3 regions of the Blautia obeum ATCC 29174 genome follow, and region 3 is predicted to be linked to each of the others. Evidence: riboswitches for the same ligand, from Rfam matches in the RefSeq annotation. Region 3 holds a riboswitch; each other region holds the start of a gene.
What was found. Region 3 has a riboswitch for cobalamin ahead of NQ503_RS05365 (ABC transporter substrate-binding protein). Riboswitches for the same ligand answer to the same signal wherever they lie in the genome.
Positions count from the first base shown of each region.

Region 1: it holds a riboswitch for cobalamin, as region 3 does, so the genes downstream of both, NQ503_RS13675 (cysteine-rich small domain-containing protein) here and NQ503_RS05365 (ABC transporter substrate-binding protein) in region 3, are expected to answer to the same signal.
Region 2: it holds a riboswitch for cobalamin, as region 3 does, so the genes downstream of both, NQ503_RS04610 (sirohydrochlorin cobaltochelatase) here and NQ503_RS05365 (ABC transporter substrate-binding protein) in region 3, are expected to answer to the same signal.

Region 1 is NZ_CP102265.1:2,825,253-2,835,516, reverse strand. Features, by position in the region: gene NQ503_RS13705 (HPr family phosphocarrier protein) at 1-73, shown strand, start outside; gene NQ503_RS13700 (glycoside hydrolase family 32 protein) at 89-1,390, shown strand; gene NQ503_RS13695 (helix-turn-helix domain-containing protein) at 1,471-1,641, opposite strand; gene NQ503_RS13690 (GGDEF domain-containing protein) at 1,777-2,205, opposite strand; gene NQ503_RS13685 (helix-turn-helix domain-containing protein) at 2,494-3,372, shown strand; gene nudC (NAD(+) diphosphatase) at 3,492-4,340, opposite strand; cobalamin riboswitch at 4,578-4,771, shown strand; gene NQ503_RS13675 (cysteine-rich small domain-containing protein) at 5,103-5,402, shown strand; gene NQ503_RS13670 (phosphatase) at 6,038-6,751, opposite strand; gene NQ503_RS13665 (glycyl radical protein) at 7,094-9,613, shown strand; gene NQ503_RS13660 (glycyl-radical enzyme activating protein) at 9,624-10,264, shown strand, end outside.
Region 2 is NZ_CP102265.1:956,673-966,936, reverse strand. Features, by position in the region: gene NQ503_RS04635 (TetR/AcrR family transcriptional regulator) at 27-650, shown strand; gene NQ503_RS04630 (ABC transporter ATP-binding protein) at 696-1,796, opposite strand; gene NQ503_RS04625 (FecCD family ABC transporter permease) at 1,796-2,812, opposite strand; gene NQ503_RS04620 (ABC transporter substrate-binding protein) at 2,827-4,002, opposite strand; gene NQ503_RS04615 (hypothetical protein) at 4,005-4,955, opposite strand; gene NQ503_RS04610 (sirohydrochlorin cobaltochelatase) at 5,050-6,408, opposite strand; cobalamin riboswitch at 6,591-6,796, opposite strand; gene NQ503_RS04605 (Na+/H+ antiporter NhaC family protein) at 6,843-8,123, opposite strand; partial or broken gene NQ503_RS17705 (manganese catalase family protein) at 8,250-8,480, opposite strand; gene NQ503_RS04595 (YdcP family protein) at 8,709-9,023, shown strand; gene NQ503_RS04590 (YdcP family protein) at 9,045-9,422, shown strand; gene NQ503_RS04585 (FtsK/SpoIIIE domain-containing protein) at 9,461-10,264, shown strand, end outside.
Region 3 is NZ_CP102265.1:1,114,413-1,124,676, reverse strand. Features, by position in the region: gene NQ503_RS05380 (sirohydrochlorin cobaltochelatase) at 1-299, opposite strand, end outside; gene NQ503_RS05375 (ABC transporter ATP-binding protein) at 322-1,095, opposite strand; gene NQ503_RS05370 (FecCD family ABC transporter permease) at 1,092-2,177, opposite strand; gene NQ503_RS05365 (ABC transporter substrate-binding protein) at 2,179-3,171, opposite strand; cobalamin riboswitch at 3,290-3,486, opposite strand; partial or broken gene NQ503_RS17735 (restriction endonuclease) at 3,756-4,032, opposite strand; gene NQ503_RS17730 (helix-turn-helix domain-containing protein) at 5,490-5,630, opposite strand; partial or broken gene NQ503_RS05350 (SDR family NAD(P)-dependent oxidoreductase) at 5,625-5,963, opposite strand; gene NQ503_RS05345 (rubredoxin) at 6,118-6,276, opposite strand; partial or broken gene NQ503_RS17725 (desulfoferrodoxin family protein) at 6,367-6,756, opposite strand; gene NQ503_RS05335 (L-lactate dehydrogenase) at 6,784-7,740, opposite strand; gene rbr (rubrerythrin) at 7,756-8,298, opposite strand; partial or broken gene NQ503_RS17720 (rubredoxin-like domain-containing protein) at 8,341-8,412, opposite strand; gene NQ503_RS05325 (Fur family transcriptional regulator) at 8,521-8,928, opposite strand; gene NQ503_RS05320 (hybrid sensor histidine kinase/response regulator) at 9,214-10,264, opposite strand, start outside.

The DNA.
Region 1 (10,264 bases), 1.7 Mb from region 3:
TCTGAGAATTCATGCAGAAGGTGCAGAAGCAGAAAAAGCGATGGAAGTAATTAATCCATTCATAGAAAAATAAGAAAGTGAGCAGAATATGCAGAAAATATATGTAAAACCGAAAGACTACTGGATGAATGACCCGAATGGCTTTATATATTACAAAGGCATGTACCATCTGTTTTACCAGTGCTTCCCGTATGGGCCGCGCTGGGGACGGATGCACTGGGGACATGTTGTCAGCAAAGATCTGGTGAACTGGGAAGAACAGGGAATTGCGCTGTTTCCGAGCAAAACGGATGATCGGAGCGGATGTTTTTCCGGAAGTGCGATTGAAGAAGACGGAAAAATGCAGCTGTATTATACAGGTGTGAATTATCTTACAGAAAATCCGGAGGATATCAATTTATGTGTGGATGAACATTTTGTATCTGCACAGCTCATGATCACTTCTGAGGATGGTATTCATTTTGACAACATCAAAGACAAAAAGACCGTGATTCCGGTTATTCACGATGCAGATATCGGAGATGCACGCCATACAAGAGATCCAAAAGTCTGGAAAGACGGGGACATATGGTACATGGTGCTTGGAAGTACCATCAATGATAAACAGGGAAAACTTTTGTTCTTCACAAGTACAGATGGAGAAGAATGGAAATTTGAAAATTCTGTAACCAGAGAAAACTTTGGCTGGATGTGGGAATGCCCGGATTATTTTGAAGTGGATAACAGCCAGGTAGTGATCTTTTCACCGATGCAGTTGTTTAAAGATGGTAAGGCAGACGATGCACAGACAGTATGCATGCAGGTAACATTTGATAAAGAAACCTGTGATATGAAACTGCCGGAAAAATACCAGTTCCTTGATTATGGAACAGACCTTTATGCACCACAGAGCACTCTGGATGAGAGTGGCAGAAGAATCCTGACAGCATGGCTCCATATGCCGGAACCGGTGGATGGGAAATGGCAGGGAATGATGTGTATTCCGCGTGTTGTGGAAGTGCAGAAAGATCACATTTATTTCCGCGTTCATCCGAATGTACAGGCAGTATATACAAAGGAAATCTCTGAACCATCCGAGGCAGATGAAAGTGGATATCGTCTGCGCTTTTCTTTGGAGGATGGGGATAAAGTAAATGTCGGTGGATATGTGATTTCCAGAGAAGGGAATAAAATCTGTACCGACAGAAGTGCCCTTTTTGAAAAGTTCCCGAATCACAGAGTGAAATTTGAGACACCGGAGCTGAAAGACGGGTTCGAGATTGAGGCATATGTGAACCCGAACCAGATCAGTGTTTTTGTAAACAATGGTGAAGCGGTGATTACGAATACAGTATATGATCTCAAAAAAGAAATAAATACAGATGTAAGAGTGAAAATAGAAACTCTGTAAAAATAAAAAACTCCGGTCATGAAGAAATTTGTGACCGGAGTTTTTTAGTATTAGAATTTGTCTTCTGCAAATCTATGACCTTACATTTTTAATGCCAGATATAATCGCACAGCATCCTGAAATTCTCTCGGGTTGTATCCGCTTTTTTTATGAATCTGGTTCAGCCTGTACTGAATGGTATTCTTATGCAGAAATGTTTCTTCGCAGTTTTTTTTGAGGGACATATCGCAGGAAAAATAAATACGAAGCAATTCAAGGTCTTCCGAAGAAAGCTTATCCAGAGTTTTCTCCAGGAAGGCTTTTTTATTGCGTGAATTGACAGAAGCCAGGATCAGTTCCAGATCCAGTCCGGCTGCCTCTGCATAGTTGCTGCCTGCTGTCCGATTTCATGGAACATTCCGATGCGGGATTCGTCGGTGTTGGATATATTTCAGATGATCTGCATCTGCGAACAGGATTCCGACAGGTCTGCCTTTCTGCATATATTGTTGAAAGAGCGGAAGGGCAAGCTTTTCATAAGCCATACGGTTGTAGAGTCCGGTAAGGGAATCGTGGATATAAAGCTGAGAAAGCTGTTTGTTTTTCTTTCGAAGGATCAGTTTTCCATAGAGCGCTTCTATAGATGTACGGAAGGTGTTGAGCGTCTCAAAAAGAAACTGATGATCCAGCAGGTAATCGCAGTTTTCCAGAACAAGATACCCAATCTCACGTTCACGGAAATGAACCGGTGAAAAGAAATACACATTTTGTTTCGCAGAAACTACAGTATGTGGAAGCAGAGAGCCTTTTGAACGGTCAAGTTCAAGCGAATCCATGGTATTGCGGGGATATACGACAGCCAGTCGGTCAGGATGTTATCGGCAACGTATTGTCCATGATCAGCCGGATTGACAGGAATGCAATGGCAGCTTTTTGAAGTATAACATACAAAAAAACGTCTGGGCGGATGCTTATTTTTTGAAAATATATATAAATAACAAAAAATGTATTATAAAGGAGTTTCCTGGAAATATCGGTGGAATGTAGATAAAGGTTGATATCTATAATTAATCATGATACAATATCCGAAAAGTCGGAAATAATCAATAGAAGGGTGTTATGGCATGAAGATATATGAAAAGATTTTTGACAGACTTGATGAGTTACATATGAGTCAAATGGAACTGTCTAGAAGAACAGGAATTGCAACCAGTACGATTAGCGATTGGCGAAAGAAAAAAATTAATCCACAAGCGGATAAAATAGTGTCTATATGTAGAGCGCTTGATATGTCACTTGTGGATTTGCTTTGTGATGAAGAAACTGTGGAACCGGCAGCCCAGATTGATTGCTTGACAAATGAAAATTATATGATTGAATTGTTTCGTCAATCAGATGCAGAGAGCAAGAGGAGAATAATCAGCTATATTGAACTTCTTGAAGTTTGTAAACAAATCAACAATGCCTGTCAGTCTAGAAAACGGCAGCGAAATGTTTCGATCATTCAGGATATTGATGGAAATAATATTGTGGTGATCAATGATATTAGATTTAAGGGAAAACGCTCCATCAATTGGAGGGAAGTACGTGCATACTTGAAAGAATATGTTGGGGATTTTTATATGGTGGCTTCTACTGGAGATGTTATATATATTGGAGCTGATTTACCAAATGAATATAGTGGTTCGAAATATACACATAGTCTTAAGGGAACAAATGCCAAGGCGAAAGCAAATGCAACACAGGGAATTCCTGAAATGATAGAAATAGCTTTGGGTAAATATTATAGAGAAAATAAAGAGAGCAAGCATTGGAGAAATGCGAGGTATGGTTGGTATCGCTATAATTCGAGGTTTGCACTTCCTGTGTATAAAGACGATGAGATAGAAAGATATAATATTTTTCATGCATCACTTATAGTAAGATATTCGGAAGATAATAGAATGTATTTGTATGATATCATAGACATAAAAAAAGAAACGAGCAACTCGCTTGAGCCGTAAGGCTGTACACGATACAAAACCCATTTCTTTTATATAGATGATAAAATATTGGAGAGAAAATGTCAATCTGAATATTCGAAAAAATTGACTTAAAATCAATTGGAACATGGAGAAAAAAATCACTTTGGCTCTTTCCCGGCGGCGAAGACCATCATCATTTCATTGGTAAGGCTGCTGCCGGTGTCCTGACAGATAATTTTGTCACGGTCAAACCACTGTGCTACAGAAAGCTCTTCATGATCCACCGTGAGAGTATCGTCCCCGTCTACATCGCAGAAAAATCCAAAAAGTAATGTACCGGAGAAGGACCATGGCTGACTCTTATAATAACGGAGATTTTTCACTTTCAGACCGACTTCTTCCATGACTTCGCGATGAACGGTTTCTTCAATTGTTTCACCAATTTCCGCGAAACCGGCGATCAGGGCATATTGCTTAAAGCTTCTGCCCTCATATTTGGAGCAGATGATCTTATCTCCGTTAGTAATACCGACGATCACAGCCGGCATAAGTACCGGATATTCCTGACGGCCACAGGAAGGGCAGTACATCATACGTTCTTTTGTATCGTGTTTCATTGGGAACCCGCAGCATCCGCAGAAACGGCGGTTTCTGTACCAGAACCAGAGCTGATATCCGGTAATCGAAGCAAAAGCAAGATACTGTGGCTGTACATAACGAAGCTCTCTGTTTTCGTGGAATTCATAGCCTGGCAGCAGGGAAGTATCCAGTCCCGGAATCAGATAAAAACGTTCGTCATCTATCGAGAAAAGATAGATATAATTTTTGTACAGGTCGCTTACGTTTCCTTCCAGTTCGCGGAAACGGGGAAGCGTTATAGAATTGTCTGTATCATTTTTATGAAAGAAACTCTTTCCGTTTTCATAAGCGAGCACAAAACTGCTGCCATCCGGAGCAACCGGTCTGTATTCATTGTGATAAGTATGTGGTGCAATATCCTGTATCATAAGGAACCTCCTGAAAAATAGAGTGCAATTTATTGTCTGGCGATGAGCTGTATTATCGAAAAGCTGTATTTACTGCTTTATCAGACTGTATTCAGTATAGGTGAGGTGTTGGGAAAATGCAAGGGAGGAGTTTATATAAGAAATGCGGTATGTAAATAAAATGATAAAAATTTGACAAAATGTTATGCGGGTTATTGACAGCATACTGACATCGTGCTATTATAATGTCAGTATAATTCCATATTGAACATATGAAGTGCTGACTGTAATCCGCGTAGCAGTCAGAAGAGGGAATCAGGTGAGAATCCTGAGCGATCCGGTCACTGTAACAGAGGAGCGACTTTTCGATATCCCATTGTACGATAGTATGAGAAGGGGAAAAGAAGTGATGATCCTGAAGTCAGGAAACCTGCTTTGTATGGCGAGGTTAAACTTCCGTGTAAAGTGTAACAACCAACTTAGGGTATCCGCAACCCAAAGTGTTGTCTGCTTGTTGGAAGCAGGCATTTTTTTATGGAATTCGCCTGTTCGTATGAATTATACCTATATGTATCGTGGTGGCCGCCACATACATACGACCCCTTAAAGGGTATGATTAAATGGCAGGCGGTACTACTCCGGATGCATTCGTTCCCTCCGCATATTTGAACGGATTCATTGTCTACCCCGGAGCAGTATCGCAAATCCTCTGAAATAAGTTTTGAAGATGACCAGTTCGGCAGTGCCGTGACTGGATTTTTTTATATAATGAGGTGAAAGTAAATGGAAAAACCATATTGGGAAGGGAAACACTATGCTTTTTTCAGCAATAAGGAATGTGAATATTTTCCGTGTCATGCAGGCGCAGATCCGGAGAACTTCAACTGTCTGTTCTGCTACTGCCCGCTGTATGCACTGGGCGATAAATGCGGCGGGAATTTTCGAATGACAGAAACAGGAATAAAAGACTGCACGAACTGCCAGCTGCCACATAAAGCACAAAATTACGGATACGTAACCGGGAAATACAGCGAGCTGGCGGAACTGATGAAGAAGATACGAGAAGAAAAAGACGGATTATGATATAGACATACATCCGATATTCTGGAACACGCTTCATTTTCGGGCTGCTCCCGTGCGCTTATTAGCGATTGCTCCGCATAACTCGCTGTCGCTCAGACAGATGCTCCACAACCGCCACTAGCACAGTCGCAGTCTCGAAAGCCTTGCTGGGTTCCTGAATATCGGATGCATGCTTTATCAGTTCAAAGCTTTTTATAGGATCATTTTCTTGCGACAGTTCCGCTTCCCCACAACCGGGAAGGCCTCTCGGGGCAGCGGCCGAAGGCCGTGAACCTCCGCCGGGGTGTGGTGGCACCACAAAGATGATATGGAAAATGAGAGAAGAGGAATTAATAGTATACATATATTTAAAATCTTCAGATAAATATAGAAAATATCTTAATTTAACTTCATATTCCTATACACAGAAAAAGGAACAGTCTCCTGACATTTTGACTCAGCAAATTTCCGTAGATTCTGACTGCGCTAATGATGGCTGCGTTGCACTGTCTGAGCACCCTTGGGTGCGAGTTTGCAAAAGCAGTCATCGATAGATGCGCGGGAAGAATCCGGAAATGCAGCGTGTCAACAAGTCAGGAGACTGTTTGCTTTTTCGTGATATATATTATTATTATTTATTATAGAATCTAAGATTCCTACCTCTCACTCAGTATCATCTTCAACCGAGGAATATCATTATTCAATATCATTTTTTCGGGAAACATCATCTCATGCACAAACTCCGCCGCACACGTAAAATCCCCGATATGCTCCACTCCATGGCTGTCACTCGACAGCACGATCGGAATTTCATACTTCATACAATACTTCAGGATCTCCCGGTTATTCGCCCGTGTATCCCCACGATACCCATACGGTGCGAGTGAAGCTTCATTGATCTCAAAAATAACACCATTCTCCTTAGCACCGACTGCCAGAGTCTCATAATCTACAGGAAAAGCTGGATTATCACAGTGTCCCAGGACTTTGACACATGGATGCGTCATGGCATTCAGATACGCACTGGTGTTTTCCGCAATCGTTCCACTATTGTAATTCTGTGCATGCATACTCGCAACCGCATAATCCAGTTCTCCGAGCAGTTCATCGTTCAGATCCAGATGCCCGTCAATATCCAGGATATTTAATTCCACTCCAAAAAGCAATTCAATTCCAAAACGCTTCTTCGGCGCATAAGTCAGACTGCGGAAATAAGAAGAAGTTCCAGCGGCCAGCGTTCCAGGACCGTGGTCTGTGATTCCGAGCAACTTCAGCCCTTTTCTGGAGGCTGCTTTGGCCATATCAGAAATCGTACAGGTGGTTCCGTGGCCACTTGCGATAGAATGCGTATGTATATCAGAAAGATACATGAAGATCCCTCCTTAGATCGAAAATAAATCGAAAAAATGTGGCAGATAAATATAAAATCTGACCGCAAAGATATCATTAACTCCAGTATGGCAGTCACTATCACAAAAGTCAACAGAAAAATGCAGTTCAAAATAAAAACCAACACAAAACCAATAAAAACCACAACAAAAACCTCGTAAAAAACAGAAGAATAATGTTGGATTTCGTTGACATGAAAGAGCACGTAGAGTATAATGATTCTATATGAATCGTGGCGTTTTAGCGCCTTCTGATTGCATATGAGATATGGTGTAAGAGATACCTTTAAGGTAGTGACACCATAAGAAAGGAGAAGCGTGGAGATGTTTAATACCACAGATGTTCCAAAGTCATCCAGGATTCCGAAACTGGTTGAGGCACTTTATGCCAATATGCCGGTAATCGAGTCTGCCAGAGCGAAGCTGCTTACTGAATCATATAAGGCTACCGAAGGTGAGCCGATGGTCACACGGCGTGCGGAAGCTTTTGCTCACATTCTCTGTAATATTCCGATCATCATTCGTGACAATGAACTGATCGTCGGAAGCAGCACGATCGCACCGCGAGGATGTCAGACATTCCCGGAATTTTCCTTCCAGTGGCTGGAAGATGAGCTGGATACCGTTGAAACGAGGAGCGCGGACCCGTTTTATATTGCAGAAGAGACCAAGCAGGAGTTAAGAGAAGTACATAAATACTGGAAGGGTAAGACATCCAGTGAACTTGCTACATCCTATATGGATCCGGAAGCAATCAAAGCAATCGAACACAATATCTTTACACCTGGAAACTATTTCTACAATGGTGTAGGTCACGTAACTGTTAAATATGGTGAAGTCCTTGCAATCGGATACAAGGGAATCATCGACAAAGCACAGGCAGAGCTGGACAAATGCCAGGTTGGAGATGCCAACTATGTTACGAAGAGCCATTTCTTAAATGCAGTGATCCTTTCCTGCCAGGCAGCAATCGAATACGCAGAAAGATATGCAGAACTCGCATCCCAGATGGCAGCAGAGTGTACAGATCCAGTACGTAAACAGGAACTTCTGCAGATTTCAGAAAACTGCAGCCGTGTACCGGCGAACGGAGCTACAAGCTTCTATGAAGCCTGCCAGTCTTTCTGGTTTGTACAGCAGCTGATTCAGATTGAATCCAGTGGACATTCCATTTCACCTGGACGTTTTGATCAGTATATGTATCCTTATTATAAGGAAGACATAGACAAAGGTGTGATCACAAGAGAGTTTGCACAGGAGCTGATCGACTGTATTTGGGTTAAGATGAATGACCTGAACAAGTGTCGTGATGAAGAATCAGCTAAGGGCTTTGCGGGATACAGCCTTTTCCAGAACCTGATCGTAGGCGGACAGAACAAATACGGCGAAGATGTTACCAATGATCTTTCATTTATGTGCATCGAGGCGTCCAAGCAGGTATTCCTGCCGCAGCCGTCTTTGTCGATCCGTGTATGGAATGGTTCTCCGCATGAACTGCTGATGAAGGCAGCTGACCTTACAAGAACCGGTATCGGACTTCCGGCTTACTATAATGATGAAGTTATCATTCCGGCACTGCAGAACAGAGGCCTCACTCTGGAAGATGCAAGAGAATACAACATCATCGGATGTGTTGAACCGCAGAAATCCGGTAAGACAAACGGCTGGCATGATGCAGCGTTCTTTAATATGTGCCGTCCGCTTGAACTTGTTTTTGCAAATGGTATGGACAAGGGTGTACAGGTTGGCATTCAGACTGGCGATGTTACCAAGATGAATACTTTCGACGAATTCTATGATGCATACAAGAAACAGATGGAATACTGTATTTCTCTGATGGTCAATGCAGATAATGCGATCGATGTTGCACATGCAGAGAGATGTCCGCTTCCGTTCCTTGCATCCATGGTAGATGACTGTCTGACCCGTGGCCTTACAGCAGAGCAGGGTGGAGCAGTTTATAACTTTACCGGTCCGCAGGGATTTGGTATTGCGAATATGGCAGATTCCCTGTATGCGATCCGCAAGCTTGTTTATGAAGATAAGAAAGTTTCCATGGAGACTTATAAAGAAGCGCTCGCATGGAACTACGACAAAGGCCTTGATGAAAAATCTGTTGCCGATATGTCAGAAATGATTCTCAAGGGAATGCAGGATGCAGGAATGACTGTCAACGAAGATACAGCAAAAGCAGTTCTTCAGACAGTTATGAGACTGAAACCTTCCGATGAGCAGATTCAGAAATTTACAGAACTGCATGATATGATCGATGAAGTTCCGAAATTCGGAAATGCCATCGATGATGTGGATTATTTTGCAAGAGATGTTGCATATACCTATACACGTCCTCTTCAGAAATATCATAATCCACGTGGAGGACAGTTCCATGCAGGACTTTATCCGGTATCTGCGAATGTTCCGCTGGGCGGACAGACAGGCGCTACTCCGGATGGCCGTTATGCGCATACTCCGGTAGCAGATGGTGTTTCTCCTTCTGCAGGTAAAGATGTCAACGGTCCGACGGCAGCAGCAACATCTGTTTCCAGACTGGATCACTTTATCGTATCCAACGGAACACTGTTTAACCAGAAATTCCATCCGTCAGCACTTGCCGGAAGAGAAGGACTGGAGAAATTTGTGGCTCTGATCAGAACATATTTTGATCAGAAGGGAATGCATATGCAGTTTAACGTTGTTGACAGAGCGACTCTGATCGATGCACAGAAGCATCCGGAGAAATACGCACATCTGGTTGTTCGTGTTGCCGGTTACAGTGCATTGTTTACAACACTGTCACGTTCTCTTCAGGACGATATCATCAGAAGAACAGAACAGGGCTTCTAAGAGGTAAACTATGAGTTATTTACAGACAAAAGGCCGCATTTTTGATGTTCAGCGATATTCGATCCATGACGGCCCGGGAATCCGTACGATTGTTTTCCTGAAAGGCTGTGTGTTGAGATGCAGATGGTGCTGCAACCCTGAATCACAGGAATACGGAATCCAGACAATGAAAGTCCTTGGCAAAGACAAGGTGATCGGTCGAGATGTTACAGTAGAAGAGATGATCAAAGTAGTCGAACAGGATCGTCCGTACTACCGCCGCTCCGGAGGGGGACTTACTCTTTCGGGCGGTGAGAGCCTCTGCCAGCCGGAATTTGCCAGAGATATGCTTCGGGCAGCAAAGGAACGGGGAATCAATACTGCACTGGAAAGTATGGCCTGTGCTCCATTTGAGACGATCGAGACAATCCTTCCGTATCTGGATCTGTATCTGATGGATATCAAGCATACCAATCCGGCAAAACACAAAGAATTTACCGGACGGGCAAATGACCTTATGATGGAAAATGCCCGTAAAGTAGCACTTTCCGGTAAATGTAAGCTGATCATCCGTGTTCCGGTCATTCCGACTTTTAATGATACAGTGGAAGAAATCCAGGGAATTGCATCTTTTGCAGATACACTTCCGGGTGTGGAACAGCTTCACCTGCT
Region 2 (10,264 bases), 160 kb from region 3:
CCATCAAATACAGGGAGGTTTTCTTAATGGGTAAATTAGAATCAAATAAAAAGAAAAAAGAAGACGCACTGTATAACACTGCTTTCGAACTGTTTACAACAAAAGGAACCAATAAAACTACGATCTCTGATATTGTTGAGAAAGCCGGAGTTGCCAAGGGAACTTTTTATCTGTATTTCAAAGATAAATATGATATCCGAAACAAACTGGCCTCTTCCAAAACGCAGGATTTATTTTTCGCTGCATATCTGGCTGTTCGTCAGAATCAGATCACAGGTTTTCCTGCTCAGCTCCATTTTATGATCGATCATATCCTAAATGCACTCAAAAATGATTCTCAGCTTCTGATCTTTGTTTCGAAAAACCTCTCCTGGAATGTATTTCAGGCTGCATTGGAACAAAAAATGCCTGACAGAGATGTCAGATTTTATGATAAATATCTCCAACTGATCGAGGAAGGTCATCAGGCTTATGAACATCCTGATCTGCTGCTCTTCTCAGTGATCGAGCTTGCAAGTTCAACCTGCTACAACTGTATTCTGTATCAGCAGCCAGTTCCACTTGAAGAATACATGCCTTATCTGCACAAATCCATTGATGGGATACTTTCCAGTTATCAGAAAGATTCTTCTGATACTTCCGCAGACTAAAACAGAGCTGTACCTTATTGGTCAGCTCTGTCTTATATTTCATATCTATTCTGTTTTTAATTTTCCATCTCTTTTGGCTTTTTCCACAAGTCTCCGATTAGCCGCATTCATTGTACCAAACTTATCCACACAGCAAATGACTTCTGCACAATCATCCATCATTTTCTCTGCTTTTTCCAGATGTTCTTCTGTAACAGCCTCGAATGGTTCTTCGCTGATCACCTCTGCTGCCAGTGCTTTTGCAACATCATAGTCCAGATCATTACTGTGGATCACACCTGCAATAAATGGAATACCCGCTCTCTGCAATTTTCGATATACCGGAATTCCTTTGCCATTTCCACCAATGACAAATACCTGTGGTTTACCTGCCGGAGCGCCCATTTCCAGACATCCAAAAGAAGCATTATAGCTTCCTGTTGTAATTCCATAAAGATGATGGATATATTCGGATGTAAAAATCTCCTCCGGTGTACCATATTTTTCGATCCGGTCACCATGGACACAGATCACATAATCTGATATTTTCTGAGCCAGATCAAGTTCATGAAGCGACATCAACACAGCTGTGTGATGTTCCAGAACCATCTTCTTTAATATAGAAAGAAGTTCCAGTTTATGACGAATATCCAAAAAGGAAGTCGGCTCATCTAGAACAATCACTTCTGGTTCCTGGCAGATTGCTCTGGCCAGCAGAATCCTCTGTCGCTGTCCATCACTGATCTCGGTAAAATCTCTGTCCTTAAAATCCAGTGCATGGACCATTTCCATTGCCTTATGTACCTTTTCCCAGTCACCCTCCGATAAGATTCCCAGCGTACCTGTATACGGATATCGTCCTGTTGCAACAATATCCTCACATGTCATAAGCTCTGGTCTTATTCTCTCCGTCGTTACAACGGCCAGCTTCTGTGCGACTTCCTTGCCTGACATCTGACTCATCAGTTTCTGATCCAGATACACAGTTCCTCCCACCAGCTTTAGCTGTCTGGTAAGACTCTTCAATATTGTTGATTTTCCTGCACCGTTCGGTCCAATCAGAGTAAGGATTTCTCCCCGGTTCAATCGAATTTCAATATCACGGATCAGTGGCTTTCCATCGTATCCTACTGTCATCTGTTCAGAATGAACAAAATATTCTCCCATCAGGCCATCCTCTTTCTTCGAATCATAATATAGATCACAACCGGAGCTCCAAATACTGCAGTAACAGAACTGATACTGAGTTCTGTCGGTGCAAAAGCAGTTCTTGCGATCAGGTCACAGAAGAGACAGAATACAGCGCCTCCAAGAAAACATCCCGGAATAACCAGAAGCGGTTTGGATGTTTTCATAAGACTTTTTATAAGATGTGGTACTGCAATTCCAACAAAGGAGATCGGACCGGCAAAAGCGGTCACACAGGCTGACAGAATACTGGAAAGCAGGATCAGTGCAATACGAAATGCTTTGATATTTACTCCCATATTCTGTGCATAGCCTTCGCCAAGCTGATATGCACTGATCGGCTTAGACATTAAAAATGTAAGAAAAAGTGCTGCAAACACCACAACTGCCATCACTGAAACATTATCCCAGCTGGTTCCGGAAAAACTTCCCAGTGACCAGTTATGAAGATTTACAATATTGGAATCATCTGCAAAAGTAACCACAAAATCTGTTATCGCAGAACAGATATATCCAATCATAATACCACTTACAACAAGCATGGACATCTGCTTTACCTTTCGTGAGATCAAAAGCACAAATCCCATGGATATCAGAGATCCGGTAAACGCAGCCAGAATCATCAGACCTGAAGTAGCTACCATGGATTTTCCCAGCAGATAGATCATTGTCAATGCCACGATCAGTTTTGCACCTGATGAAATACCAAGTACAAAAGGACCTGCGATCGGATTTCCAAAAAATGTCTGCAGAAGAAACCCTGATACTGAAAGCGCTCCTCCAAGAATCACTGCCGCCAGTATTCGTGGCAGTCTTATCTCCCAGACAATATTATAAGCAGTCTCATCTCCGTTTTTGTGGAACAGTATCTGAAATATATCCTTCAGTGAAATAGAAATACTTCCTGAATTGATATTCCAGAATATAAAGACCAGCAGAAGCACTATCAGTATTATAAAAGACAGCCAGTATCTGAAATGTAATTTCTTCCGCATGTTACTTCCTCTCATCATTTTAATTTATGCATATAAGTCAGTGTATCCAGATTTGGATCATCTGAGGTCAGCATGGTATGAATATCTTCGATCATTGTTCCAAGTTCCATTGTCTCCTGAAACAGATTCTGATTGGTACACCAGACATTTCCATCCTTAACTGCTTTAAAATCAGCAAGCAGAGAACTCTTCTCCAGCATCTGGCTGATATCTGTCAGTTCACCATCGATCGTACTATTGTAGATGATATAATCCGCATCCTTAGCTCCGGCATAAAACTCTTCCATCTGCATATTCATTGTGGAAAGAGAGTTATCATCCTCCGCTCCAAGGTCACTGAAAATATATTTTCCACCGGCGAGTTCGATCATCTTGGATACGTAATCTCCTGACTTACGAACATTGGCAGCCCCTACTGAATTGATATAGAAGAAAGCCACTGTCTTTCCGGTAGATTCACTGTCCTCTATTGCTTTCAATTTATCAACCTGTTCCTGAAAAAGTTTGTCTGCAAGTTCTTCTTTTCCAAGAAGAACCCCATATAGCTTCAACCACTCAGTACGGCCAAGCGGATGACTTTCGTAACTTGAATGCTCTACCAGAACCGGGATCCCGAACTGCTCAAGCTTTTCTTTTACTTCCGGTTTATGGTAGATCATTGTAGACTCAATCGCCAGATCACAATTTTTAGACAAAATCAGTTCGTAATCCGGTGCACTGTACTTACCAGCAAAAGAAATACTTCCATCTTCCAGTGCTTTCTTAGCCTCATCGATATACCATCCGTCAGCATTGGTTCCTGAAAGACTGATGCTGTCCAGCCCGTCCAATGCACAGAAAAGATCCATTGCCGATGTTGCCACAAGATAGATATTATCAAGTGGCTGTTTAATAACTGCAATATCACTGTCAAGGCCTTCCGGAGCTTCTTTTCCTTCCGGAACAAGAAGAAACTGCCCATCTCCTGCAATTGTGATAAGTGCATAACCATCTTCATAATAATCTACTGAAAACTGATCTGCATACTGAAGTTCCAGACTGTGATCATATTTTAAGCCAGCCAGGTCCTGTCTGACGGCATTACTTTCTGTCGTCTCTTTTTCATCAGCTGACTGAGCCCATACAGGTACAGTCAGCATCATTGATGCGCTCAATGCTGCGCATAAAAAAATGCGTAACGTTTTTCTCATTTTTATTTTTCTGCCTCTTTAATACTTGCGGAATCAAACTGTAAAGTATATTCAATCTCATGAGGAGTACTCATTGCAACGGTGTCCGCTGTGACTTCCATAGGATAATCAAAACCATCTACCGGAATTTCAAACACAGAATTTCCATCCTTGTTGACTGGTTCATATTTGTCATCACCAATCAGCATATAATCATAGTACGGACTGCTCCATTCTACAGATGCAGTTACCTTTCCATCTTTAACTGTAAATTCAGCCGGAGAGGTTACTGTAGCCTTTCCGGATCCACCTTCCAGCTTCACATCTGCAGTATAATCACCATCTTCAAGTTTCAGATCTTCAGCAGTCATCTTTTTTGTATCGGTTTCTTTTGTGTCAGAAACTTCAGCATCGGCTTCTTTCTGAGGATTTGTTACTTTTACTTTATGATCGTACCATTTGTTCTTCTTTCCGATCAAAGCAACATCAAATTCTTCATCAATGGCAGGAACCGGGATATCAAATCCGTAAACTTCTTCTTTATATCCATCACTATATGTTACTTCATCTGTTGTCGGCTCAAGAATCTCAGCTCCGTCTTTCTGGGCATCTTCTGCCTTTCCAACAAAAAGATTTACGATCTTCTTTGAATTCAGGCTCACATGGATTGTCATCTTACCATCTTTGACTGTCAACGTTCCTTTACCGTCATTTGCTTCATTTACATGAAACATTCCACTGTCTGTATCAAACTCTGCACTGTAAGTACCGTCTTCAAGCACCGTATCCTTTGCATCGTCCTTTTTGTCCGCTGTATCAGCTTTTGCATCATCCTTTTTATCATCTGATGATTTTGAATCTGTCACTGTTGCAGAAACTGCCTTTGCTCCTGTCTCTGCCATAACCGGGCTGAAACTGCCAAGTACCATAGCTCCGCTTAATACGCATGCCATCATTGCCACTGAACGTTTCATAATATAAATCCTCCTGATTTTACAGGAACTGCCCGGAAGACAATCAAGCCTTCCGGGCAGTCCCGTTTATTGCATAAATTATTTACACATTACATTATTCTGCTGCAGAATCGTCTGTAACTTCTTCTGCACCATCTGTTGTGTCATCTGCTGCTTCTGCAGTATCATCTGTTGTTTCTTCAGTTGTATCAGCTGTTCCAAGAGAATCAATTGCTGCTTTTGTATGCTCTACGTAAAGATCCTCTACAGCTTCAATTCTTCCAAGACCTGCGATCTGGCAGTCAACGCTGTCAAATGCACCAGATGCATTGAACTGAGATTTCCAGGAATCGTCATCATCACCAGCCATATCGTTGTTTGCATGGTCACCAGCAACAACCATCAGTGGACGAAGAACAACTTTCTTAAATCCAGCATCTTTAACTTTTGCGATAACAGCCTGGCATTCTGTATCTTCCGGTTCACCTTCTACAGTACCAATGAAAGCATTTGTGAATCCAAGGTCATTCATCTGTGTCTGCATCTGATCATATGTTACATTTGCTGTATGGGAAGTACCATGTCCCATGAATACAAATGCTGTTCCATCTTCTGCAGCAGCTTCCATACTGTCATATCCAGCTTCTTTGCAGGCTTCATCTGTGATAGCCTGTGCAACAGCTTTCTTATCATCGTTAATTACAGTAGCGTCATCACCAACTTCGCCAAGCATTGGCTCTGCGATTGCAACAGATTCAAATTTATCTTTGTATCCATCAATTGCTTCTGTCATTTCATCATATTCAGCACCATGCATCAGATGTGTAGGCTGAACAACAAGATTTTTAACGCCATTATCAACTGCACGGTCAAGTGCCTGCTGCATATTGTCAATCACTTCATCATCTCTTGCTTCTACATGGTTGATAATGATCTGTGCTGTAAATGCACGTCTTACAGACCAATCCGGATATGCTTCCTGCAGTTTGTCTTCGATTCCTTTGATATCCTCAGCACGGCTGTCGTTGAAGGATGTACCAAAGCTTACAACAAGAAGTTCGTTCTCACCGATTTCATCCTGGTTACGAGGATCATCTTTGGATGCATCACCAGTGTCACGTCCGAAGTAATCCGGATCAGCTTCTTCGCCTTCAACCAGTTCCTTCTGAGCGTCTGTCAGTTTATCCCATGCTTCTTTGGCAGCTTTGCAGTCTTCATCTGTTGTATCAGTTCTTTCCTGAACATAAATCTTGTCGATCAGTGCTGCTACTTCATCTGCTGCTTTCTGATCATCATCGGAAGCTTCTTCTGTATCAGCGGTTTCTGCATCATCTGCGGTTTCTGCATCATCTGCGGTTTCTTCTGTTGCTGTCTCAGCAGTGTCATCAGAAGCGTAGATGCTTGCAGATCCCATCATTGTGACTGTTGCTACAGTCATTGCAATTGCCAGTGCTTTTACAGTTTTGTTTTTCATGTTTTTTTCCTCCTGTACCTGTTTTCTCATGAAAATTAAAATGAATAACAAAGTACGGCAGCAAGCCTGGTCAAAAAATATTTTTCGGAGAAATACTATATTTCCCAATAAAAAAACTCCTGCACCGGGCTAGAGTTTCTGGATTATGGTACAACCAATTACTCGTGATCCGGAATTTAAAATCCCCGTACCAATAGCAGGCAGGTTTCCTGACTTACAGATCAATACACCCGAATCGTCTTCCCAGTTTCCCAGTGACTGTGCATACACACATGATTCTGCATTCCCTGTATACAGTGACGAGATCGTACAGGACTTACACCTGTTTCCCTTTTAACTGAAGGCTATTTGATTATCTAACATCAGCACCTGTTATTTTTATTATTCAATTTCTTACAGAATACCACTATTTTGGTCAATTTACAATAGGGCAGTTATTTTTTTAACACTAAATCGCACAACGGAAGCAGATACAAAAACACTGCAAATAAGACGCTGTATCCCGGTGCACCTGCTGCTGTAAGCGGAACAGCACACGCGATCGACCACGGCACCAAAGGTGCTATGAGCACTGCACTGTCCTCCAGATTATTGGCAAAACGCAGCTTATCCGGTTCTGTTCTGCTGCAGAGCTGATCTGTAAGCATGATTGCCAGTGTCTGATTACATGCCATAACGCTTGTCAGGATTGATGTGACAAGCACTGCAAAATATGGTTTTGTCCTGTCGGCAAGCAAACAGACCATTTTCTGAAATCCATTCAGGATTCCTGTTGCCTGAAAAATACCTGAATAAGATGAAGAAATGCATACGATTGCTCCAACCTTCAACATCGAAGTGATACCACCTCCATTCAGCATTGCCGCTACCGTCACATCTGTAGAATGGAAACCATTCAGAAGAAGTTCAGGAAGTTCCGTAAATGCCATATTCTGAAGGCCAATACAGACAGGAATTGCAGTAACTATACTTGCGATCATCGCGATCTTCACCCCTGCCTGCATAACAGCCAACAGCAGAATCACCGCTGCAGGCAGCAATGCAATCCAGCTGAGCCGGAACTCACTGCCAAAAGCATGTCCAAGATCCGGCATCTCTGTTTTTCCATGAAGCTGTATGCTGACAGTCAGATAAAGAATACAGGTAATGGTAAATGGTGCCAATGCACTTTTGATCATATTTTTTATATTTGTATAGATACCTGTCTCCGTCAGCTCCGCCACCAGAAGTGCACTTGTCGAAACAGGAGAACAACGATCTCCGAAATATACCCCGGAAAGAATTGCACCACCGGTCATCCATGAAGGAATTCCAAGTGCAGAAGCCATCGTTGCACATACAACACCAATCGTAGCTGCCGTACCAAGAGCAGTTCCTGTCAGGACTGAGATCAGACAATTCAGAAGAAATGTCATCAGCAAAAATGTCGATGGTTTTATCAGATGCACGGTATAACAGATGATTGCAGGAATTGTTCCAGCCTGTCGCCAAAGTGCTGTCAGCATTCCGATCAGTATAAATGTGAGCAGAATATTTTTTACTTTCCAGACTCCCTGTAATGCCATCCTGCTAATCTGTCTCCAGCTATATCCCTGTTTTTTTCCATACAGGCTGAAAATGATCAGACCTGCCAGAAGAGCATATAATATAGATTTTCCCGTTATGATGCATATAATGAGCAAAGCACAGAAAATCCCAATCGTCAGAACTTCCATGATCGTTTTCCTTTCATATTTAATGCGTTGTCATAATAACATGGATGAAAGGAATTGTAAAATCCTGTATTTACCCTAAAAGACCCGGAAGAATCCTCCCAGGTCTTATTTGATATTTCTTTGTTGTTATGAATTTTTACAGGACGCCTCACATGGACAGTCAAAGCTCGGATTGAATGCATAGAAGTTTTTCGCATCCAGCTGTTCCTGTACGGAACGAAGTGCTTCCCCGAAACGCTGGAAGTGTACGACTTCTCTCGCACGTAGAAAACGAATCGGATCTGCAATTTCAGGAATGTCACGGACAACTCGAAGAATATTATCGTACGTTGCCCGGGCTTTCTGTTCTGGGGCGACCTTGTAAGTACAACATATACAAAAATATAGAGGGTAAAGCAGATATTCCGCCTTTCCAGTGTATCAATTCAGACGTTCAGAAATGAGCGTCTATTTTTTTACCCCAAAACCAAAAAGGATGTGATACTACGAAGAAATCACCACCGCCGGAGCGTTCCCCTCCGTTTCCAGACCAGAATCCGAAACCAACCATCAAACACAACATTCAGAAAGGACAGGTACATCTATATGGAATTAAAATTCGTTATTCCCAACATGGAAAAGACATTCGGCAACTTGGAGTTTGCCGGAGAAGACAAAACAGAACAGAGAAGAATCAACGGACGCATGGCGGTACTCTCCCGCAGCTTCAATCTTTATTCAGACGTGCAGAGGGCGGATGATATTGTGGTTATCCTCCCTGCCGAAGCCGGAGAGAAGCATTTTGACTTTGAGGAACGTGTAAAGCTCGTCAATCCCCGTATCACCGCAGAGGGCTATAAAATCGGCACAAGGGGCTTTACCAACTACATTTTGCACGCTGACGATATGGTAAAAGCGTAAGGAAAAGGAGGACATCAGACTATGAGATTAGCAAACGGAATCGTGATTGACAAGGAAGCAACATTCGGGGCATTGAAATTTTCTGCCCTCCGCCGTGAGGTTCACCTCCAGAATGAAGACGGCTCGGTATCAGAAGAAATCAAGGAGCGTACCTATGACTTAAAATCCAGAGGACAGGGGCGTATGATTCAGGTTTCCATCCCTGCCAGCGTGCCGTTAAAGGAGCTCGATTACAACGCAGAGGTGGAACTTATCAATCCAGTGGCAGATACTGTGGCAACGGCTACCTTTCAGGGAGCAGAGGTGGACTGGTACATCAAGGCAGAGGATATTGTCCTGAAAAAAGGGGCTGCCATGAATCCCCAGACACCGAAGAAAGACGCTCCCCCTGCAAAATAACAGCTAAATAAGAGAAAAGCGAAAGGAGGATTGTTCCCATGAAGCAGCTTTTTCCCCGTGGAAAACGTATCCGCCCCACGGATAAAGACCTTGTGTCCCATACTGCCCTTGCCGCCCTGTTCCCTGTCTTCCTGCTGGTTGTCCTGCTGTTTCATACAGGGCAGATTGCCGGAGCCAACTGGCAGGAAGTGTCCCTCTCCCAGATAATACAGGATGTAAACATCCCTTACCTGTTATTCAGTATGGGCGTGGCAGGAATGGTGTGCCTTACAGCAGTTCTTCTGTTCTGGCGATACCGCAGGGATGAAGTAAAGCAGCTCATCCACCGCCAAAAACTGGCAAGGATGGTGTTGGAAAACAAGTGGTATGAATCAGAGCAGAGAAAAGAAGACGCTTTTTTCAAGGACTTGTCTTCCAGCCGTTCCAAAGAAACCATCACTTACTTTCCCAAAATCTACTACCGTATGAAACAGGGCTTGCTCCATATCCGTGTGGAAATCACTTTGGGGAAATATCAGGAACAGCTCTTAAACTTGGAGAGAAAGCTGGAAAGCGGCTTGTACTGTGAGCTGACGGATAAGGAATTAAAGGATTCCTATGTGGAGTACACCCTACTCTATGATACCATTGCCAACCGTATCTCCATTGAAGACGTACAGGCAAAGGACGGCAGGCTCCGGCTCATGGAAAATGTCTGGTGGGAGTATGATAAGCTCCCCCATATGCTCATTGCCGGAGGAACCGGCGGCGGAAAGACCTACTTCATCCTGACCCTCATTGAAGCCCTGCTCCGCACTAACGCCGTCCTGTTCGTGTTAGACCCAAAGAACGCTGACCTTGCG
Region 3 (10,264 bases):
TCCTTTTTCATAAGATCATTTTCCACACCGTTCATTACATGAGTAGGCTGAATGATCACATCTGTAATTCCATCCTTTTTCATACGCTCCATTGCTTCTGCCACATTGTCATAGTGAATATGATCTCTCTTTTCAATTCTGGCGAGAATCATTTTGCTGGTCCATGCGCGATAAATTTTACAATCTGTAAAAGCAGCTCCAATTTCTTTTTCAATCGCATCAATGGTCACTGCTCTGGTATCTTCATGACTGGTACCAAAGCTGACTACAAGAATTCCTTTTTTTGCTGTATCGCTCATTCAGCTTTCCTCCACTTTTTCTTTATTTTTTCACATGCAAAGGATGGTATGTAACATTCAGCATGCCGTATTCATCCTTTTTTACAGTTGCATCTACTTCATATAACATATGTATAAAATCTTCTGTAATGACTTCTTCTGGAGTTCCGCAAGCCACCAGACGACCGTTCTTCATGGCATAGATCCGGTCGCAGTATGCTGCTGCAATATTCAGATCATGCAAAGCACCGATCACAGTGACCCCAAGACTTTTTACAATATCCAGAAGCTGGAGCTGGTATTTGATGTCAAGATGGTTGGTAGGCTCATCCAGGATCAGACAGTCAGTTTTCTGTGCCAGAGCTCTTGCCAGAATGATTCGCTGCTGCTCACCGCCAGACAAACTTGAAAAAACACGGTGCCGATAGGGAAGCATTTCCACTTTTTCCAAACATTCTTCCACGATCTTATAATCCTCGGCATTATCCCGTTCCATGGTTTTCTTATGAGGAGCCCTTCCCATCATTACAATTTCCTGTACGGAAAATTCAAAATTATAGTAGTTGTGCTGGGACACCACTGCCAGTGCTTTTGCAGAATCCTTTACCTTATATTCGTTCAGCGGTTTTCCATCCAGCATGATCACACCGGTATCTGGCTTCAGTACACGGTAAATACATTTCAGCAATGTACTTTTTCCACTTCCGTTTGGTCCTATAATTCCTACAAATTCCTTTTCCTTTATGGCTGCGTCAATTCCCTTAAGAATCTCATTTCCGCCAAGCTCCACATGGATATCAGAAGCTGTCAGTTTCATGATTTCTCACCTCCGAATCCATAAGATCTGCGTACCAGCAGATAAATAAAGCAAGGTGCTCCGATCATGGATACCAGGATTCCGATTGGGACTTCACTCTTGGGAATAATGATCCTGGAAGCAACATCTGCCCAGATCAGGAAAATGGAACCGCTAAGTGCTGACAGTGGAAGCATTTTCTTGTGATCGGTTCCAAAGAACATTCGTACCACATGAGGAATAATGAGTCCTACAAATCCAATGATACCTGCGGAATATACCACAAAACCGATCAACAGTGCTGTCACTACAAGATACACCTGACGATATCTGTGCAGGTCAGTTCCTAATGTGATGGATACCTCATCTCCAAGCAGCATCATATTGAGAATACGGCTCTGGGTGCAGAAAAACAGGGTTGCTATAAAAACGCAGGGAATAATCACAGCCAGATTTTCCCATTTCGCACCTGCCAGACTTCCCATCAGCCAGAAAGTAACTGTCTGGATTCCATCTCTGTCGCCCGCAATATAGACAACAAAGTTTGAAAATGCACTGCACACACTTCCAAGTGCTGTACCTGCAAGCAGAAGTCGGACTGAATTTGCCCGGCCTCCTATATTTGCAGTGATCTGTACCAGTACAGAAATAAGGAAGGCTCCGATAAATGCGCAGATTCCAATAGAGTTGGAGCCAAATACGGCTCCAACTCCAAGAAAGATTGCCACTGTTGCACCAAGAGATGCACCAGAGGAAATACCCAGAATATACGGATCTGCAATCGGATTTTTCACAATGGCTTGCATTATCACACCTGCAACTGCCAGACCCATGCCAACGGCTGTTGCAAGAAGAATACGGGGAAGGCGGATAAACCACACAATATCAGACATGGCTCCTACACCATAAACCTCCGGATCCCCGATTCCAAACACTTTATACAAAATTACACTATACACATCTTTCACAGAAAGATCTACAGAACCAATGGTAACTGCAGTCAGAATGGATATCACCAGAAGCACAGTCAGTAATATCACCGCCAGCACATAGATCGGCTTTCCATGAAAAATTCCATTTTTAAAATCCGGTTTTCTTTTCATTTTATTCGTACAGATCCGGATATAATGCTTTTGCAAATGTCATAATTCCGTCATAGGTTCTGACACCGCTGCAGTATACTTCATTCAAGTTTACAGAGAATACTTTGTTGTTCTTAACTGCTGAAAGGCTCGCATATGCAGGGTTATCTGTAATATCAGCGATTGCCTCATCAGCTGTCATAAATCCATCATAGTTGATCATGAATAATACGTCCGGATCAGCTGCGATCAGATCCTCTGCACCAACGTTTTCAGAGTTCTCTGCACCAAGCTTCAGCTCTGCACCAAGTGTCTCCGGAATATTTCCGCCAAGTGTCTCTGTTCCATATACACGGAAGGAATCTCCCTCATCCTCAAGAACTGCTACGGATAACGGGTCTGTTCCTTCTACATGCTCTTTTACTTTATCAATCTCACCCTTCATCTGATCAACGATTTCCTCTGCCTTGTCTTCGCAATCAAAGATCTTGCCAAGGTTCAGGATATCCTCATATTCGTCTTCAATTGTACGTGGGAACTCAGAAGCCGGTCCCTTTGCAGCACTGTTCAGGGACATGTATGTATTTACATCTCTCTCCTGCCAGAAGCTTACATCAGAAAGCCAGTCATCATCGAAAGAAGAATACCATGCCGCAATAAAATCAGGCTCCATTGCAACAACTTCCTCTTTGGATGGCTTGGTATCCATATACTGAATCTTGTCAAATTCATCTTTTAAATCCTCACGCACATCACCGTCCAGACCGCAAGCAGCTACGATCTTATCACCGAGACCAAGTGCCAGAAGCTCTTCGATATTGGAGTTTGCATATGCAAATACTTTCTCCGGAGCTTTCTCAAAAGTCATTTCAATCGGTTCGTTCTCATAATTGTAGGTTGTGATTGTTACGGGATAATGGCTGTCTCCATCCTCCGCAAATACAGTTGTTCCCATTCCCAGGCTGAGAATTCCTGCCAGACATAACATTCCTGCTACTGTTTTCATGTTTTTCATGCTTTTTCTCCTTATTTTTTCTTTTGTTTTTTTGCTTTTAAAAGAAAAAAGTCCGCTTCCATAAAAAAGCGGGCATCACAAAAAAACATGATACGAAAGACAGCACTTTACACGGAAGTTTCTTTCTATGAACCAAGCAGGTTTCCTGGCTTACAGCTTAAATCCCCATTCCCTTCTCACATAAAAATGCAATGGATATGAATGTGGCATAACTGAATACAGTGACCGGATCGTTCAGGATTCTCACCTGATTCCCTCTTCTGAAAATAGTGTAAATTTTATATATTTTTCAGCACTTGGCACATTTATTCTTTTAAGCAAAGCTATTATAACTTACGCTTTAACCAAAGTAAAGAATTTTCTTTAACAATATTTTTGATAATTTTACTTTTTTGTATTTGCTGGAATTCCCAGAGGTTGACCGCCCCTGCCGGGGGGGATAAAGTTCGCGCACCACTCATATAGCATGTCTTGCAATCCATAGAACATTGAATTACATTCGTGCTATTCACAGAGAGATACAAAAGATGACATACACAGCACTCTTTCCTATGATTGTTGAGGAAATATTATCCCTTAACGCCTTATCTCATCACCATATCAAAAAGACTCTGATAACTATCCACGACATCAAAAACAACGCTGTCACTACTGATAGCCTTAAAGTCTTCCCGTGCGCAGTGTATCTTAGATTCCTCAATCGAACGCAGCTGCATAGAGGACATAGAGCCCTTGGTTTCAGCTGCAAAATAAATATGCTTTACCTTTCCCCTTATAGAAAGTAATTGCCCAGTCAGGATTATAATTTCCTACCGGTGTCGAAATATAGAATCCATTCGGCAAATCAGTAAATACCTTCATACTGTAATACTTATCCAAAACGGCATAAGTAATGTGCTTGATAATGGCTGCTGCCTTTTCCTCATTAATGAGTGCAACTGCCTTGATAATGAACTCTTCAGGATTATCTTTAAACTGATTAAAAACAGTCTTTTTGATACCACGCAGAATAGCAATAACATCCTTACGAGTCAACTTTGTCTCTTCCACCAGTTTGCCAACCAAATCATATTTCACGCTACTATTGACAGGAATCCGTATCTGCGTACCGTAAGCAGAAGTTTCCTTTGTAAAGGCAGCTCCACATTCCAAAGCTTCTTTCGATTTACTTTCTTCCATTGCACCTGATTCAATCTTGAAGAAAATCTTAGCAACTATCAGCTTAGCATCCAGAGAAGCTATTGCATTTCGGATCAGTTCATCAATATCAAAATCTACGATATAAATAGACTTTACATTTATCTTTGACCAGAGCGCTTGAAACTCAGGCATAGCAAATTTTTCTTCATTAACCTTAAGCTCAACATTATTACCACGAGCATTTTCCGGCTGCACTGCCCTCGGGTTGTAAACCGAATCGATGAGTTCCACAATGGATGCTGCAAAATTATTCACTTCTTCAGCAATTTGTAAAATGCCATTGAATTTGTCTTCGTAGTATTTATCAGTCAATACACCCTTCTTATCGATATAGCGATTAATTGTCAAATCATACATGATGGCATAGGCAGTATCCCTATCAACCACCTGTTCATGACCATCCAAATCGTTGATGACCTTTCCTACAAACAAATCAGCTGTAATAGTACGTGGCCGATCTGCCACATTCTCTGCGATTTCACTCTGTAAACCTTTCGCAAAGGAATCATAACTTTCACTGGCAATGACAGTCAGAATGTTGACATTATGAACATCATTTCCCAAAGCATTCGCATCCTGGCGTTCACCATCCTGGTTGACGCACAGACGTAGACCACGATCAACCTCCTGACGCTTACGAATATCACTGCCGCTCTGTTTCAGTGTACAGATTTGAAAAACATTCGGGTTATCCCAGCCCTCACGTAACGCTGAATGCGAGAAGATAAACCCAACGGGGGAACGCTTCGGATCTCTGTCCAAAAGCAGCTCTTTGTTTTTCATAATCAAATCGTAGGCGTCAACATCATGGGTAAAACAAAAGTGTTTATCCCAGATACAACAAACCAGCTCTCGGCGGAATTATTGATGAGCATATATTATTACGGATCAGGGGATTACAGGATACCGAAAAATTAGAACATTTAGACGTGACATATTTTGATGAAGCCAAACAAACTCATCTTCAGGAAGTACTTGACGAATGCCAGATAAAAAAATACCGTCTGATAAAGTGCCAGGACTTTAATTTTCACATTTAATCAAAAAGGACTACATTCTTATATCACAAGAACTGTAGTCCTTTATTTTTCTGCATTGGCAGTAATAAATGCTCACAATTATTTATTTTCCGACGGAATATATTCCAACAGGTCTTCTATTTTACAGTCTAGGGCACAACATAATCTTGCTAAAACAGCCGTATCTAGCCTAGTCACACTGCCTTTACAGTACTGATTCAGCTGTACATTTAGATCCATGACTTTATCAAAAGTCTCCTCTGTATAATCCATAAATGAGGTGTTTTCTGAAATTCCTGCATTATTTACCAGTACATCGACGCATCCATATTTTTCAATTGCCTCTTTAAAAGCCTTTCTGACAGACTCCATGCTTGCAAGATTTGGACTAATTCCAGCAACTATTGCATTGGGATATTTTTCTTTTAATTTATCTACAGCAGTATCTGCCGATTACTTTGAACTTGCCGCCAATACAACTGTAGCGCCTTCCTTCAAGAATTTATCAGCTGTAGCAAATCCTATGCCACAGCTTCCACCCGTAATGATTGCAATTTTATCTTTTAATCTCATTTAGACTACCTCCTCACTTAGTTTCTAGCCACATTATAAGCAAAAGGTAGATTATTTTCTGTGATATCATCATAAAATATCGCAATAAAAAACCCTGTTGCTCACGCACCAGGGTTTTGGTTTATCCATCCGTATTTAACAAAAGATTAGGCTTCTATTCAACTTCTGAAAACTCATCTTTTCCAACATTACATAATGGGCATTCAAAATCTTCCGGAACATCTTCCCATTTTGTTCCTGGTGCAATACCACCTTCTGGATAGCCCTTCTCCTCATCGTATTCCCATCCGCAAACATCACATACGTATTTCATTCGTTGTTCCTCCTTGTAAATATATTAATACACAGCCTATATTACTGTTATATTTGTGTTGTTCTGTAACCTTAATATGTATAAATGCTTTTAGCATTTCCATAATCCATGCAGGTTACAATATGCATATACTTCTTCTACCTGTTCACCATCGCAAAGACAAATACCTGTTCACCATCGCAAAGACAAAAATCTGCTACCGGCTCCTACCCTGGATTTAACTGTTTTCTGTATATTCCCTGGTTTGTATTTAATGTAATCCACTCAATGAAATGCTCTTCAATCATTGGATGTTTTGTCTCTCCGAACACGACATGAACATGACTGCCTTCTATCGTATATACAGGTACATGCTTCTCGACAGCAGCATCTGTCACTCCGGCTTTTAATTCCTGCATAGGTTCCCCGCAACAAATTACAGGTACACCCTTATCCTTTACCTTTTCAACAATGCTTACAAATATAATACCTTACTTCCATGCCTTTTTCTCCTTTCATGTGTAAAATTTATAATTCAATTGTCTCCATAATCTTTTTCAATGAATCTGCAGATTCCTTAAGCTTTAACGCTTCCTCACCACTTAAATTAATAGGTATATCAGACTCAATACCATCTGCACCTACAATAGCTGGCATACTTAACGATACTCCGTCAATATCATATACTCCATGAATCATGTGTGATACAGGAAGTATTGATTTTTCATCTCTCATAATCGCTTCGCAGATTCTTTTTACAGACATTGCAATTCCATAATATGTAGCGTGCTTTTTGTTTATAATCTCATAAGCACTGTTCTTGACTGCTGTAGCTATTTCTGCCGTGTTTTCCTTGTGCTTGTAATGTCCACGCATTTCACACATTTCACTTAATGGAACACCAGATACATTGGCTGATGACCATGCTACAACTTCGCTGTCTCCATGCTCACCTACTATAAATGCATGAACACTCCTGCTGTCCACAGATAAATGCTCACCAAGCTTATATCTTAATCTGGCACTATCTAACACAGTACCCGATCCAATAACCCTGTTTTCTGGAAGTCCTGATAACTTTATGGCTACCTGAGTCAGGATATCTACCGGATTCGCAACTACAAGCATGATACCTGCAAAATTTCTCTTTGCTATTTCAGGAATGATTGACTTAAATATTGCTACATTTTTATTTACGAGATCAAGCCTTGTCTCTCCCGGTTTCTGTCCCGCTCCGGCAGATATGACAACAATTGCAGCATCAGCCACATCATCATAATCTCCGGCATATATTTTCATCGGACTCGCAAATGGAATACCATGACTGATATCCATCGCTTCTCCTTCTGCCTTGTTCTTATCTACATCGATAAGGACAATCTCTGTAAACAAGCCACTCTGCATCAGAGCAAATACCGATGCAGAACCAACAAAGCCACAGCCTATCATTACTGCTTTTTTTGAATTAATCACTTTCTTCTTCATAATAATCTCATCTCCTTAATAATTCTCTTCATGTACTTCAAAATAGCTCTGTGGATGATTACATACCGGACATACTTCAGGCGCCTTAGTTCCTACCACAATATGTCCGCAGTTACGGCATTCCCATACCTTAACTTCGCTCTTTTCAAATACCTGTGAAGTTTCAATATTCTTAAGAAGTGCACGATATCTTTCCTCATGGTGCTTCTCAATCTCACCTACTGCCCTGAATTTTGCTGCAAGCTCAGGGAATCCTTCTTCCTCAGCTGTTTTAGCAAAGCCATCATACATATCTGTCCACTCATAATTTTCGCCTTCTGCCGCTGCCACCAGGTTTTCCTTTGTATCACCAATTCCTGCTAATTCCTTGAACCACATCTTTGCATGTTCTTTCTCATTATCTGCAGTCTTTAAAAACAACGCTGACATCTGCTCGTAACCTTCCTTTTTCGCTACAGAAGCAAAATAGGTATACTTATTTCTTGCCTGTGATTCCCCTGCAAATGCCTCCTGTAAATTCTTCTCTGTCTGTGTTCCTGCATATTTGTTTGCTGCCATCTCTTTTACCTCCGTTTTCTTTACTACTTTTTCAAAATCTGATGCCGGGTGCTTGCACAAAGGACATATAAAGTCATCTGGTAATTCCTCGCCTACATATTCATATCCGCAAATTCTGCAACGCCATATTGTCTGACTGTCCTCTGTTTTTCCAACCTCCTGTGGCTTAGGCTTAATATTATTCTGATAATAATCATATGTTACTGAAGGAACATTGCTTTCCTATCCATGCTGTTCCTCCTTTACCTTCTCCCTGCATTTCGGGCAAATGCCTTTAAATGAAATATCATAATCCACAAATTCAATTCCATGAGTGTTATGAATTCTTTCCAGCAAATCCGGTATTTGATCCATATCCACATCAAAAATTTCACCGCACTTTATACATCTTACATGGTAATGATTTTTCAATGTAAAATCAAATCGGTTCGGTCCATCCGGAACTTCAACCTTTCTTAATGCACCTTCCTCTACCAATATATCAAGATTTCTATATACAGTTCCTTTTCCAATTGTTGGATATGCTTCTTTTATAAATTCATACACTTCATTTGCCGTAACGTGTCTTCTCATTTCGTAAACGGTATTTCTTACAAGATCTTTTTGAATGGTATTTCTCCTACTTGTCATTCGTCCTCCTTATTAGGATTAGTTCTTAATAAGGATTATATACCACTATTATCCTATTGTCAATAAAAATAGTAATAATTCTCATTATTATAAAAGTTGCCAAACTGAGCATCTTTTACCTGAATAACTATTTTATTTTGCGTTCAAATACATATTCTGAATCTGAAGATAAATCAGACCTAAAAAAAGAGCTTCAGGATCTGGGCGTTACCAAAATCCCTAGCTCTAAAAAAGGGAGTATCCCAAAGAACACTGACTGCAAAATCAGTGTCCTTCTTTCTTCCTTTACATATATTTCATAATAGTCGGCAATAATACATTCATATCTATTGGTTTTGCAACATGATCATTCATGCCACTTGCCAAAGCCATCTTCTTATCTTCTTCAAACGCATTTGCTGTCATTGCAACAATTGGAATCTGCGATTTGTTACCGTCTTTCAGTTCTCGAATTCTCCTGGATGCTTCATATCCGTTCATAATCGGCATCTGAATATCCATCAGAATCAGACTGTAGTAATTTTGCTTTGCTTTGTTAAACATATCAATACATTCAACGCCATTCTCCGCTCTTTCTATCATGATTCCCTCTTCCGTCAAAAGTTCTGTTGCAATTTCTGCGTTCAAGTCATTATCTTCTACCAGAAGAACCCTTTTTCCTTCCAGTTTTTTGATATTCAACTGACCGTCTGCATGTTTCGGATTCCTTTCTTCCTCATTTGCTATTTTTAATGGAAGCGTGATTGTAAAAGTAGAACCTGCTCCCGGTTTGCTCTGAACTGTGATCTTGCCATTCATTAAATCCACCAGTTTCTTCACGATTCCCATGCCAAGTCCGCTACCTTCTATTCCGCTGTCTGACGAAGATCGTTCCTGTGAAAATGATTCAAAAATATGTTTTTGGAATTCTTCTGACATTCCGATTCCGTTGTCTGCTATGATAAGCTCTAATACACTCCAACCTTCTTTTTCGCCGGGATATTGGTTCAATGTACAGCTTATGTTACCGCCTTCACCCGTGTATTTCACAGCATTACTCAGAATGTTAATCGTAATTTCAGATGATCTTGCATCATCCATATACAGGTATGGATATCGAATGTTTTTATTGACTTTTAGTGTTTGATGTTTTTCTTCTATCGGTTTCCTAAACATATCAATACATAAATCAAAGTTTTTAGAAACATCTGTTATTGTTTCATCCAGCGTTGCTTGGTTGTTTTCGATTCGTGCTAATTCAAGAATGTTATCAATCAAATGCAGCATTTTCTTTCCGCACAATAATATTTTTTCAAAGTAATCCTCTAATATAGTTGGCTCCTTTAAATGTTTCTCT